2 regions of the Rhodococcus sp. 06-1460-1B genome follow, and region 2 is predicted to be linked to the other one. Evidence: predicted binding sites of a transcription regulator. Region 2 holds the regulator's gene; the other holds the start of a gene.
What was found. Region 2 encodes LexA, which represses DNA repair genes until DNA is damaged. Its sites were predicted from a motif close to CGAACANNTGTTCG; they were not measured.
Positions count from the first base shown of each region.

Region 1: a site for LexA is predicted at 2,942-2,955, ahead of CH268_RS13790 (CoA transferase subunit A). Genes of this name have one in related genera too.

Region 1 is NZ_NOYS01000025.1:128,830-134,593, forward strand. It holds gene malQ (4-alpha-glucanotransferase) at 1-578, shown strand, start outside; gene fdhD (formate dehydrogenase accessory sulfurtransferase FdhD) at 639-1,478, shown strand; gene CH268_RS13785 (CoA transferase subunit B) at 1,461-2,144, opposite strand; gene CH268_RS13790 (CoA transferase subunit A) at 2,141-2,890, opposite strand; gene pcaH (protocatechuate 3,4-dioxygenase subunit beta) at 3,000-3,716, shown strand; gene pcaG (protocatechuate 3,4-dioxygenase subunit alpha) at 3,709-4,347, shown strand; gene pcaB (3-carboxy-cis,cis-muconate cycloisomerase) at 4,390-5,736, shown strand; gene pcaDC (bifunctional 3-oxoadipate enol-lactonase/4-carboxymuconolactone decarboxylase PcaDC) at 5,736-5,764, shown strand, end outside.
Region 2 is NZ_NOYS01000018.1:15,679-21,442, forward strand. It holds gene hrpA (ATP-dependent RNA helicase HrpA) at 1-359, shown strand, start outside; gene nrdR (transcriptional regulator NrdR) at 372-836, opposite strand; gene CH268_RS06100 (hypothetical protein) at 936-1,325, opposite strand; gene lexA (transcriptional repressor LexA) at 1,725-2,408, shown strand; gene CH268_RS06110 (acyl-CoA dehydrogenase family protein) at 2,488-3,630, opposite strand; gene CH268_RS06115 (uracil-xanthine permease family protein) at 3,784-5,055, opposite strand; gene ptsP (phosphoenolpyruvate--protein phosphotransferase) at 5,076-5,764, opposite strand, start outside.

The sequences.
Region 1 (5,764 bases), on a different contig from region 2:
GCGAGGACCTCGGGGTGTTCGAGCCGATGGTGCAGGAATACCTCACCGAGCGCGGAATCTTCGGCACCTCCATCCTGTGGTTCGAGGCCGATGATTCCGGGCCCATCCCGCCCGAGGACTACCGGACTCTGTGCCTGACGTCGGTGACGACGCACGACCTGCCTCCGACAGCCGGATACCTCGAGGGCGAGCACATCGAACTGCGATCTCGACTCGGCCTGCTCGAGCGCGACATCGATGCCGAAAAGGAAGTGGATTCCCGTGCGCGAGAGGCGGTCCTGGACCTGGCCCGCACCCGTGGATTACTCGCTGCCGATGCCGACAACCACGAGACCGTCGAGGCGTTGCACCGGCTGGTCCAGCGCAGCCCGTCACTGCTGATCGGCGTCGCTCTCGTCGACGCGGTCGGTGAACATCGCATTCAGAACCAACCGGGTACGGACGAGACCCAGTACGGCAACTGGAAGGTCCCGCTCGCCGACTCCGACGGCTCGGCAGTGCTGGTCGACGACCTCGCCGAACACCCGCGATTGGTGTCGCTCGTGCGGGCAATGGCAACCGAGTCGTCGGACCGATGACACGAGGGTCCACAATCGAGGTATGAGCTTTCGACGTCGCCGCGTATCGAGTCGGCACTGATGGGCCGGATCACCGCTCGCAGACCCGTCGTCCGAATACGCGGCGAACACCGAGTCGACCGTCCCGACACCTTGGTGGCGGAGGAACCGATGGAACTGCGCGTCGACGGCAGAGCCCTTGCCGTCACGATGCGTACGCCGGGACACGACGTCGAACTGGCCCACGGTTTTCTGCTGACCGAGGGCGTCATTGCATCGCGTGCCGATATCGCTGCGGCGCGGTACTGCGACGGCGTCGACGACGAGGGCGCGAACACCTACAACGTCCTGGACGTCACGCTGGCACCGGGCGTGGCAGCCCCCGAGACCGGGGTGGAACGCAATTTCTACACGACCTCGTCGTGCGGGGTCTGCGGCAAGGGGTCACTCGACGCAATTCGGTTGCGCACCAAGCATTCTCCTGCTGACGACGACGTCGTGGTGACGTCCGATACCCTTGCCGGGCTACCGGACACCCTGCGCGCAGCGCAGAAGGTCTTCGACACCACGGGCGGCTTGCACGCTGCGGCGCTGTTCACTGCGGACGGCGACATGCTCGTCCTCCGCGAGGACGTCGGACGCCACAACGCGGTGGACAAGGTCGTCGGCTGGGCCACCGAGCACGATCGAGTTCCGCTGCGCGGCACGATATTGATGGTCAGTGGCCGCGCCTCGTTCGAGCTGGCGCAGAAAGCGGTGATGGCCGGGATCCCCATACTTGCTGCGGTGTCCGCACCGTCGTCTCTCGCGGTCGATCTCGCGACCGAATCAGGACTGACGGTGATCGGCTTTCTCCGCGGCCGGTCGATGAACATCTACTCCCGCGCCGACCGCGTCCTGGTGTCAGACGGTATCTCCTGAGTCGTTCCGCAGGCTCCACTCCCTAGCAACATCGACGAGTAGCTCGGCTGCGGTGGCGTTCCTCACCTCGTCCACCGAGATTCCCGGCGCGGTCTCGACGAGGCGCAGTCCGTCGTCGGTGACGTCCAGAACCGCCATGTCCGAGATGATCCTGTGCACGCAGCCCTTTCCGGTCAGCGGCAGAGTGCAGGACTGCAGAATCTTCGGTTCACCCTTCCGGGAGACGTGCTCCATCATGACGATCACGCGACGGGCACCGTGCACCAGATCCATGGCACCACCCATCCCCTTGACCATGTGCCCGGGGATCATCCAGTTCGCGAGGTCGCCGGTGGCGCTGACCTGCATAGCACCCAGCACGGCGACGTCGACCTGGCCGCCGCGGATCATTCCGAACGACTGCGACGAGTCGAAGTAGGACGAGCCGGGAAGCACCGTGATGGTTTCCTTGCCCGCGTTGATGATCTCGGGATCGAGTTCGTCCTCGGTGGGATAGGGGCCGACGCCGAGCACGCCGTTCTCGGAATGCAGAATCACCGAGACGTCGGTCGGAATGTAGTTGGGCACCAGGGTCGGCATGCCGATTCCGAGGTTGACGTACTGCCCGTCGCCGAGCTCCTGCGCCACCCGGGCGGCCATCTGTTCGCGGGACATCTTCTCGCTCATGCTCGTACCGTCCTCTGCTCGATGCCGACCTCGACCGGGCCGACATGCACGACCCGCTGCACATGGATGCCCGGGGTGTGCACCTCGTCCGGACCGATCTCCCCCGGCTCGACCAGGTGCTCGACCTGCGCCACGGTGATCCGACCCGACGCGGCGGCGGGTGGATTGAAGTTCCGTGCGCTGGCATGGAACACCAGGTTTCCGTGCCTGTCGCCCTTCCAGGCGTGGACCAAGGCGTAGTCCGCGACGATGCCGCGCTCCATCACATAGGTGACCCCGTCGAATTCCCGGGTCTCCTTCGGCGGACTCGCCACGGCGATGCCGCCGCTGCCGTCGTAGCGCAGCGGCAAACCGCCGTCGGCCACCTGCGTCCCGACACCCGCGGGGGTGAAGAACGCCGGAATACCGGCACCACCGGCTCGCAGCCGCTCGGCGAGGGTGCCCTGCGGGGTCAGCTCCACCTCCAGTTCGCCGCCGAGGTACTGCCGTGCGAATTCCTTGTTGGATCCCACGTACGAGCTGATCGTGCGCCGAATGCGGTGCTGCGCCAGCAGCACTCCCAGACCGAAGCCGTCGGTCCCGCAGTTGTTGCTGATGGTTTCGAGGTCGGTCGCTCCCTGCTCGAGCACCGCGGCGATCAGGATCTCCGGCACTCCCACCAACCCGAACCCGCCCACGGCGATCGACGACCCGTCGGGGATGTCCGCTACCGCTTCTGTGGCACTGGCCACGACTTTGTCCAACATGGCAGCGACGGTACCCGACAATGTGCGTTATGTGAACAGGTTGCCACCATGCGAACACCTGTATACGGTGGCGAGTGCGCTTGATCACCACGATCGTCAGGAGCTGTCGATGCTTCACCTCCCGCCCGAGTACCGGGACCAGACGGGTGTCCATGCACCACGCGACTTCGCCGAGTACCGGACCACTGCCCTGCGGCATCCGGCGCAGCCGTTGACGCTTCTCCCCCAACGACTGACCGAGATCACCGGTCCGGTTCTGGGCGAGGGACGGGTCACCGACTCCGACGCCGACCTGACGCTCGCGCGAGGTGGTGAAGCTCAGGGTCAACGCATCATCGTGCACGGACGAGTGCTCGACAGCGACGGCAGAGCGATCCCGAACACCCTCGTCGAGGTCTGGCAGGCCAACGCGGGCGGGCGTTACCGACACTCGGGTGATCGCTGGCCTGCACCTCTCGACCCACATTTCGACGGCGTGGGCCGAGTACTCACCGATGCCGACGGCCGATACCGGTTCACCACGATCAAACCGGGCGCGTACCCCTGGGGCAACCACCACAACGCATGGCGGCCTGCCCACATTCACTTCTCCCTGTTCGGTCACGCATTCACCCAGCGGTTGGTGACGCAGATGTACTTCCCCGACGACCCCATGTTCTTCCAGGATCCCATCTACAATGCAGCCCCCGAAGACGCGCGTGCTCGCATGATCAGCACCTTCGATTACGAAGCAACACAACCGAACTGGGCTCTCGGGTTCAAGTTCGACATCGTTCTGCGCGGACGCAACGCCACCCCGTTCGAGGAGGACGACCACGATGACTGACCCCGAGTTCGCTCCCCGGTACCCGGTGGTGACCGGTGCCGATTTCACCACCGCACCGTTCGGTCAGACGCCCTCTCAGACGGTCGGGCCCTACGTCCACATCGGTCTGCTGTGGCCGGACGGACAGGACGTGGTATCTCCCGGCACCGCCGAGGCGATCACCCTGACGTTCACCCTCGTGGACGGGGCTCGTCAACCGGTGTCCGACGCCATGATCGAGACCTGGCAGGCCGACTCCGACGGTCGCTTCGACCATCCGGACGATCCACGGGGTGCCGTGGCACCACGTGTCGCAGGTTTCCGCGGCTTCGGTCGAGCATTTGCCGATGCACGGGGAACGATGACGATCACGACCATCAAACCGGGGCCGTTGCCCGCCGAGAACGACCTCGTCGAAGCACCCCACATCGACGTCGGAATCTTTGCCCGCGGAATGCTCGAGCGGGTCGTCACGCGGATGTACTTCCCGGACGAGGCCGAGGCCAACGAAATCGATCCGGTGCTGTCCGCCTTGCCCGCCGACAAGCGGGCCCGACTCGTCGCCACCACAGTGGACGGCGGCTACCACCTCGATATCGTGTTACAGAACACCGATCCGGACGGAGACGAGACCCCGTTCTTCGCGCTGTGATGCACGCTCCCGAACTGATCGACGATGCGGCGAAAGAGGACCATGGCTTCCGATAGAGGGGCACTGTTCGATCCGACATTCGGCAGCGAGCTCATCGCACCGATCGTCGGCGACCGAGGCTGGGTTCGGGCGATGTTCGACGTCGAGGCAGCCCTCTCCCGGGCCGCTGCCTCGGTCGGCGTGGTCGACGCGAAGCATGCGGACATCATCACCGCGGTCGCGGCCGAGTTGGGTGAATCTCTGGACATCACAGCACTCGGAGCGGCTGCAGCGGCCGGTGGGAATCCGGTGATACCACTGGTGAAAGTGCTGCGAAACGCGGTGTCCGAGCGCGGAGTTCCTGCTGCTGCAGTGCACCCCGGGGCGACCAGCCAGGACATCATGGACACCGCGTCCATGCTCGTCGCACGTGACGCACTCACGGTCGTCGAGGCGTCGCTCGGTGATGCACATACCGCGGCGCGAGGCCTGGCGCTGGCGCACCGAACCACTCCTATGGTCGCGCGCACCCTCGGCCAGCAGGCGTTACCCACTACTTTCGGGCTGGTGGCCGCCAATTGGGCTGGGGCGCTGCATCGTTCGAGTCACCGTCTCGCTGCGGTTCGGCGGTCGTGCTGTGTGCAATACGGTGGTGCCGCCGGAACGATGGCCGCCGTACATCCGCACGGTCCGGCCATTGCCGCCGCGCTCGCGGACGCCCTCGGTCTGGCACCACAGACTGCGCCCTGGCACACCGACCGCGTCACCGTCGCAGATCTGGCGTGCGCGTTGGGTATTGCCGCGGGCTCCATTGCGAAGATCGCCGGGGACATCGTGTCGATGTCCGCCACCGAACTGGCCGAGGTGTCCGAGAACGCGCCGGGAGGTTCGTCGGCAATGCCACACAAGCGCAACCCGATCGCCGCCGTCACCGCGCGGGCTGCGGCCCGACGGGTGCCGGGAGCCGTTGCGACAGTGCTGGCGAACATGGACCACGAGCAGCAGCGCGCCGCTGGACCGTGGCACGCCGAATGGGAAACCGTCACCGATCTGCTACGCCTCACCGGCGGCGGTGCGCATCGTATAGCGACGAGCCTGACCGGTCTGCATGTGCATCCGGATGCCATGGCGCGCAACCTCGAAGCGACGGGTGGTGCACTTCTCGCCGAACGGGTCACGGCGGCGCTGGCACCGCACACCGAGCGCGCCCGCGACATCGTCACCGACCGATGCGCAGCAGGTGCGCCACTGGATACGGATCCCGCCATCACCGCCTTCTTGACGCCGGCGGCGGTGCGCGAGATGTTGGATCCAGCAGGCTATGTGGGTCACGCACCCGACTTGGTCGACGACATCCTCGCTGCGTGTGCACCGGACACCGAACGCCCCACGGATTCGAAGGACATCTGATGACAGTCACTCTGGCTCACCACCGCAC
Region 2 (5,764 bases):
CCGACGATGTCCGAGAACAGCTCGACGGCTTGATCTTTCGCGGTTTCGTCACCGAATTCGGTTCTCGACGGTTGGCAGATCTGCCACGCTATCTCGCTGCGGCGACGAAGCGGCTGTCCACTCTGCCGAGCAGCGCGGGCCGCGACGCTGCGGCGATGGACGTTCTCGACCGGGTGTACGGCTCGTACGGGCGGCTGTTGGATTCGGTTCCGGAGAGCAGGAAGAACAGCCCGGGTGTGCAGGAGCTGTTCTGGATGATCGAGGAGCTGCGGGTGGGGCTGTTCGCGCAGGGAATTCGTACCGCGTATCCGGTATCGGAGAAGCGCATCGAGAAGGCGATCGCCGATCAGTCTCGCTGATCGGCCCGCGGTTCACTCGACGTCGGCGGACTCTCGATGTTTGCGGAGTTCGTGAATTTCCTTCTCGAAGTCCTCTGCCGAACTGAACGAGCGGTAGACCGATGCGAAACGGAGGTAGGCCACTTCGTCGAGATCGCGTAGCGGTCCGAGAATGGCCAGGCCCACTTCGTTGCTGGGAATCTCGGCCGAACCGGCCGCGCGAATATTGTCTTCGACTTGCTGAGCCAGCAGGTTCAGCGCGTCGTTGTCGACGTCTCTGCCCTGGCAGGCGCGACGAACTCCTTTGACGACCTTCTCCCGACTGAACGGCTCGGTCACACCACTGCGTTTCACGACGGCGAGCACGGCAGCCTCCACGGTGGTGAAGCGTCGACCGCACTCGGGGCAGGACCGGCGTCGCCGTATTGCCTGACCCTCGTCCATTTCACGCGAATCCACCACGCGTGAGTCGGGGTGCCTGCAGAACGGGCAATGCATGAGGGAGCCTCCGTCGTAGCCGATACTCCGACGACGAACGTGCGCGTCGGGGCAGTCTTCGAGGATACTCAGCCACGCTGGGCACCATGGTGCCGGTGGTCATCTGCTGGGTGCGTACTCGACGAGCGCTCCGTCGTGAACCATGACCGCGCCGGCGGGCTGAGTGGACGCGTCGGGTGTGGTCGCGCTCAGATTCGCGATGCCGATCAGACCGCCGGCCACGACGACCACAGCCAACATCCACAGAACGAGAGAGCGTGGGCGCACGGTCTGGCTCGCGAAATGGGCCGAGGTGTCGTCGAAGTCTCGATCCGCCATCTCACGATCGGTGACGTCGGTCCAGGACTCGTCCACGACAGGCAAGCACGGGCCGTTCTGCGTCCGACGCGCGTGGTTCTGCAACACGGGCCGCGAGCGCCGACGACGCTCGACGACACCGGATCGCGAACGCATACCGGCAGTGGTGGGACGATCGGTGGTGATGGTCATCGGAACCTCGTCTTCGCTCGTTGGATCGATTGTTCGATCAGGCGTTCGATGGACGCTTGTTCGAAGTTCTATCACGCGCCTCCGACAAAGTCTGTAGAAAACGCGACACGAGTCGAACAGATGTTTGATTCAACAGCTGATACACGCTAGATTCGTGTCAGAAACCACACGCCATACGAGTCGACATCATCAACTCCAGTCCGCGTGGATCGATACCGCGTAGACCGAATCCAGCCGCATCAGCAGGAGGCCGACAGCATGAAGGACGAGACCTCGACGAGGTCCATCACCGGTTCCAGTACGACGGGTTCCACGAAAGCTGGTTCCACGCGAGCCGGATCCTCGACGGTCGGCAAGGCTGCAGCCGGAAAGCCGGCTGCCGAGCCGACCCCGAAGGCCATGGAGGTGGGCACCGACATCAGTGCAGGGCTCACCGAGCGCCAACGGAAGGTGTTGGAGGTCATCCGGGCCTCGGTCACCGAGCGCGGATACCCACCCAGCATTCGAGAGATCGGCGATGCCGTGGGCCTGACGTCGACGTCGTCCGTCGCACATCAGCTTCGCACCCTCGAACGCAAGGGGTTCCTGCGGCGCGACGCCAACCGCCCTCGCGCTGTGGACGTCCGCGGACTGGACGAGGTGCAGGCCGACCAGGCCGCGGCGGCGGTGGACGGTTCGGCAGCGTCCGACGAGCAGGATCGGTTGCCGACGCCGACGTTCGTGCCGGTTCTCGGACGGATCGCCGCGGGTGGACCGATTCTGGCGGAGGAAGCCGTCGAGGACGTGTTCCCACTCCCCCGCGAGTTGGTCGGTCAGGGATCGTTGTTCTTGCTCAAGGTCGTCGGCGAGTCCATGATCGACGCGGCGATCTGTGACGGCGACTGGGTGGTGGTGCGTCAACAGTCCGTGGCCGACAACGGCGACATCGTCGCGGCGATGATCGAGGGTGAGGCCACGGTCAAGACGTTCAAGCGTTCCAAGGGTGAGGTATGGCTCATGCCGCACAACCCACTGTTCGAGCCGATCCCGGGCAACAATGCCGCCATTCTCGGCAAGGTCGTCACCGTGATGCGCAAGCTCTGAACTCTGTTCGGACACAACGAAGAAGGGCCGCAGCACAGATGCTGCGGCCCTTCTCTTCGGTCCTGAACGATGGAAAGAATCAGAGATTCAGTCCGCGACCGATGATCTCCTTCATGATCTCCGTGGTGCCGCCGTAGATGGTCTGTACCCGAGAATCCATGTACGCCTTGGCAATCGGGTACTCCTTCATGTAGCCGTACCCACCGTGCAGCTGAAGGCACCGGTCGATGAGCTTGACCTGGTTCTCGGTGGTCCACCACTTGGCCATGGCAGCTTCCTGCACGGTCAACTTGCCGTCGTTGAGCAGTTCGATGAATTTGTCGACCATGATGCGGGTGGCGGTGGTTTCGGTAGCGAGTTCCGCCAACACGAATCGCGTGTTCTGGAACTTTCCGATCGACTTACCGAATGCCTTGCGGTCACGGCAGTACTGAATGGTCATCTCCAGTGCCGATTCCATGGCCGCAGCGGCGACGACGGCAATCGAGAGCCGCTCCTGAGGCAAGTTCTGCATCAGGTAGATGAAGCCCATACCTTCTTCGCCGAGCAGGTTGGCGGCAGGAACCCGAACGTCGGTGAAGCTGAGTTCCGCAGTGTCCTGGGCCTTCATGCCGATCTTGTCGAGGTTGCGACCACGCTCGAATCCGGGCATGTCGCGCTCTACGACCAACAGGCTGAAGCCCTGGGCACCTTTCTCGGGGTCGGTGCACGCTACGACGATGATCAGATCGGCATTGATGCCGTTGGTGATGAACGTCTTCGAGCCGTTCAGTACCCAGTCGTCGCCGTCCCGAACGGCCTTGGTCTTGATGCCCTGCAGGTCGCTACCGGTACCCGGCTCGGTCATGGCGATCGCGGTGATCAGCTCACCGGAGCAGAATCCGGGCAGCCACCGCTGCTTCTGCTCGTCGTTGGCCAACTCGATGAAGTACGGCGCGACGACGTCGTTGTGCAGGGTGAAGCCGATGCCGCTGTAGCCGCCGCGGGTGGTTTCCTCGGTGACGATGGCGTTGTAGCGGAAGTCCTTGACGCCGCCGCCGCCGAACTCCTCCGGTGCGGCAGTCCCGAGGAAGCCCTGCTTGCCGGCCTCTACCCAGACGCCGCGGTCGACGATGTTCTGCTCTTCCCACTTCGCGTGATTGGGGGCTACGTGCTGTTCGAGAAACTTCCGGTACGACTCCCGGAACAGCTCGTGCTCGGGCTCGAAAAGTGTGCGTTCCACGCGGGTCTCCTTGTTCGGTGCGCACCGTCGTCGACCGCGAGAAAGGGGTGTCACAGCGCGGTCGTCGGTGCGACTGACGTCACGGTTCAACAGTACGTTCGCGGTGCACCGAGGGTCGATGACCAAAACGCGCGCGATCCGTGACCGCCCCTGCTAGCGTCGTCGAGTCGTTCTCCCTCGGGCCAACGCCGAGACGATCGGGTATCCCACGAGGATGCCCAGCGATCCCCACGCGATACCACCGAGTTCGACCGATCCGACGGAGAGCGTCAGGTCGCCGATTCCGGCGACGAGTGCGGCGGCGACGACGGTGAGGTTCACGGGATCGGTGAAATCCACCTTGGCATCGGTCCAGATTCGAACGCCGAGCAGTCCGATGAGTCCGTAGAGCACGAGTGTCGCTCCACCGATGACACCGTCCGGGACGGTGAAGATCAGCGCACCGAACTTGGGCGAGAACGCCAACACGATCGCGGTGATCGCGGCAACCCAGTAGGCGGCGGTCGAGTACACGCGGGTGGCGGCCATGACGCCGATGTTCTCCGCGTACGTGGTGGTTCCCGATCCACCGGCGGCCCCGGCGAGGGTGGTCGCCAACCCATCGGCGATCAGAGCGTCACCGGCGACATCGTCGAGGTTCTTTCCGGTCATCGCCGCGACGGCTTTGACGTGTCCGACGTTCTCGGCGACGAGGACGATCACCACCGGCAGCGCCACCAGAATCACCGACAGCTGGAAGGACGGGCCACGGAACTCGGGTAACCCGATCCAGCTCGCGGCGCTCAGAGCATCGAGTCGTGGTTGCGCGATACCGCCGGTGACGGCAGCGAATACCCAGCCCACGACGACACCGAGCAGGATTCCGAGCCGACCCACCAGACCGGGACCGACGGCCGTCGCGAGGAGAATCGCCACCAGGGTGACGGCCGCGACGAGCGGTTGCGCCTCGAACGAGGTCGTCGCGGCAGGGGCCAGATTGAGTCCGATCAATACGACCACCGCACCGGTGACGACTGGCGGCATCGCTGCGTCGAGCACTCGCGCTCCGGCGAACTTCACGACGAAGCCGATCGCAGCCAACACGACGCCGACACACAGAACGGCACCGAGCTGCGCGGCGGGTCCGTCTGCTGCGGTCGCACCGAGCGGGGCCAGGAAGGCGAACGACGACCCGAGGTAGCTCGGTACCCGCCCGCGCGTGATGATCAGGAACAGCGCGGTGCCGATGCCCGAGAACAGCAGCGTCGTCGAGACCGGGAAACCGGTGATGGTCGGAACCAACAGTGTGGCCCCGAACATCGCGACGACGTGCTGCATCCCGATGCCGACAGTGCGTGGCCACGACAACCGTTCGTCCGGTGCGACCACCGCCCCCGCGTCGACGGTTCGTCCGTTTCCGTGCAGCGTCCAACCCATAGTTCTCATGATGGGAAGAGACTATTGCGTCACCCGAGGATCGCGCTCACTGCCTCACGGGCTGCGGCGGTGCTGTCGGTCTTCAGTGCAGCGGCAGCAGCGGCCTTGCACTGATCGAGGGTCACGGTCGCCAACTTGGACCCGACGTGGGCGACGGCGGCGGAGGCCGCGGACAACGACGTGATGCCCATTCCTACCAGCACACAGGCCAGCAGGGGGTCGGCGGCAGCTTCGCCGCAGACACCGACGGGCTTGCCCACCTTCGCGCCGGCCGCCGCCGTGTGCGCCACCAGCGCGAGCACGGCCGGTTGCCACGGATCGGTCAGACCGGCCAGCTGCGCCGACATCCTGTCGGCGGCCATCGTGTACTGAGCCAGATCGTTGGTGCCGATGGACAGGAAGTCCACGTGCTCGAGGATGTGCTCGGCGAGCAGAGCGGCAGCGGGAATCTCGATCATGACGCCCGGGGTCAGTCCGCGTTCGCGCACATCCGCGGCGAAGTCCTGTGCCTCCTGCGCGGTGGCGATCATCGGTGCCATCACCCACGGGGACGAATCGGTCGCCTTCGCTGCCGCGGCGATGCCGTCGAGCTGGCGGTACAGAATGCCGCGGTCGGCTTCGGCGATACGGATACCGCGGATGCCGAGCGCCGGATTGGCCTCGTCGGGGTGGTTGGCGAATCGAAGGGGCTTGTCCGAGCCGGCGTCCAGGGTGCGGA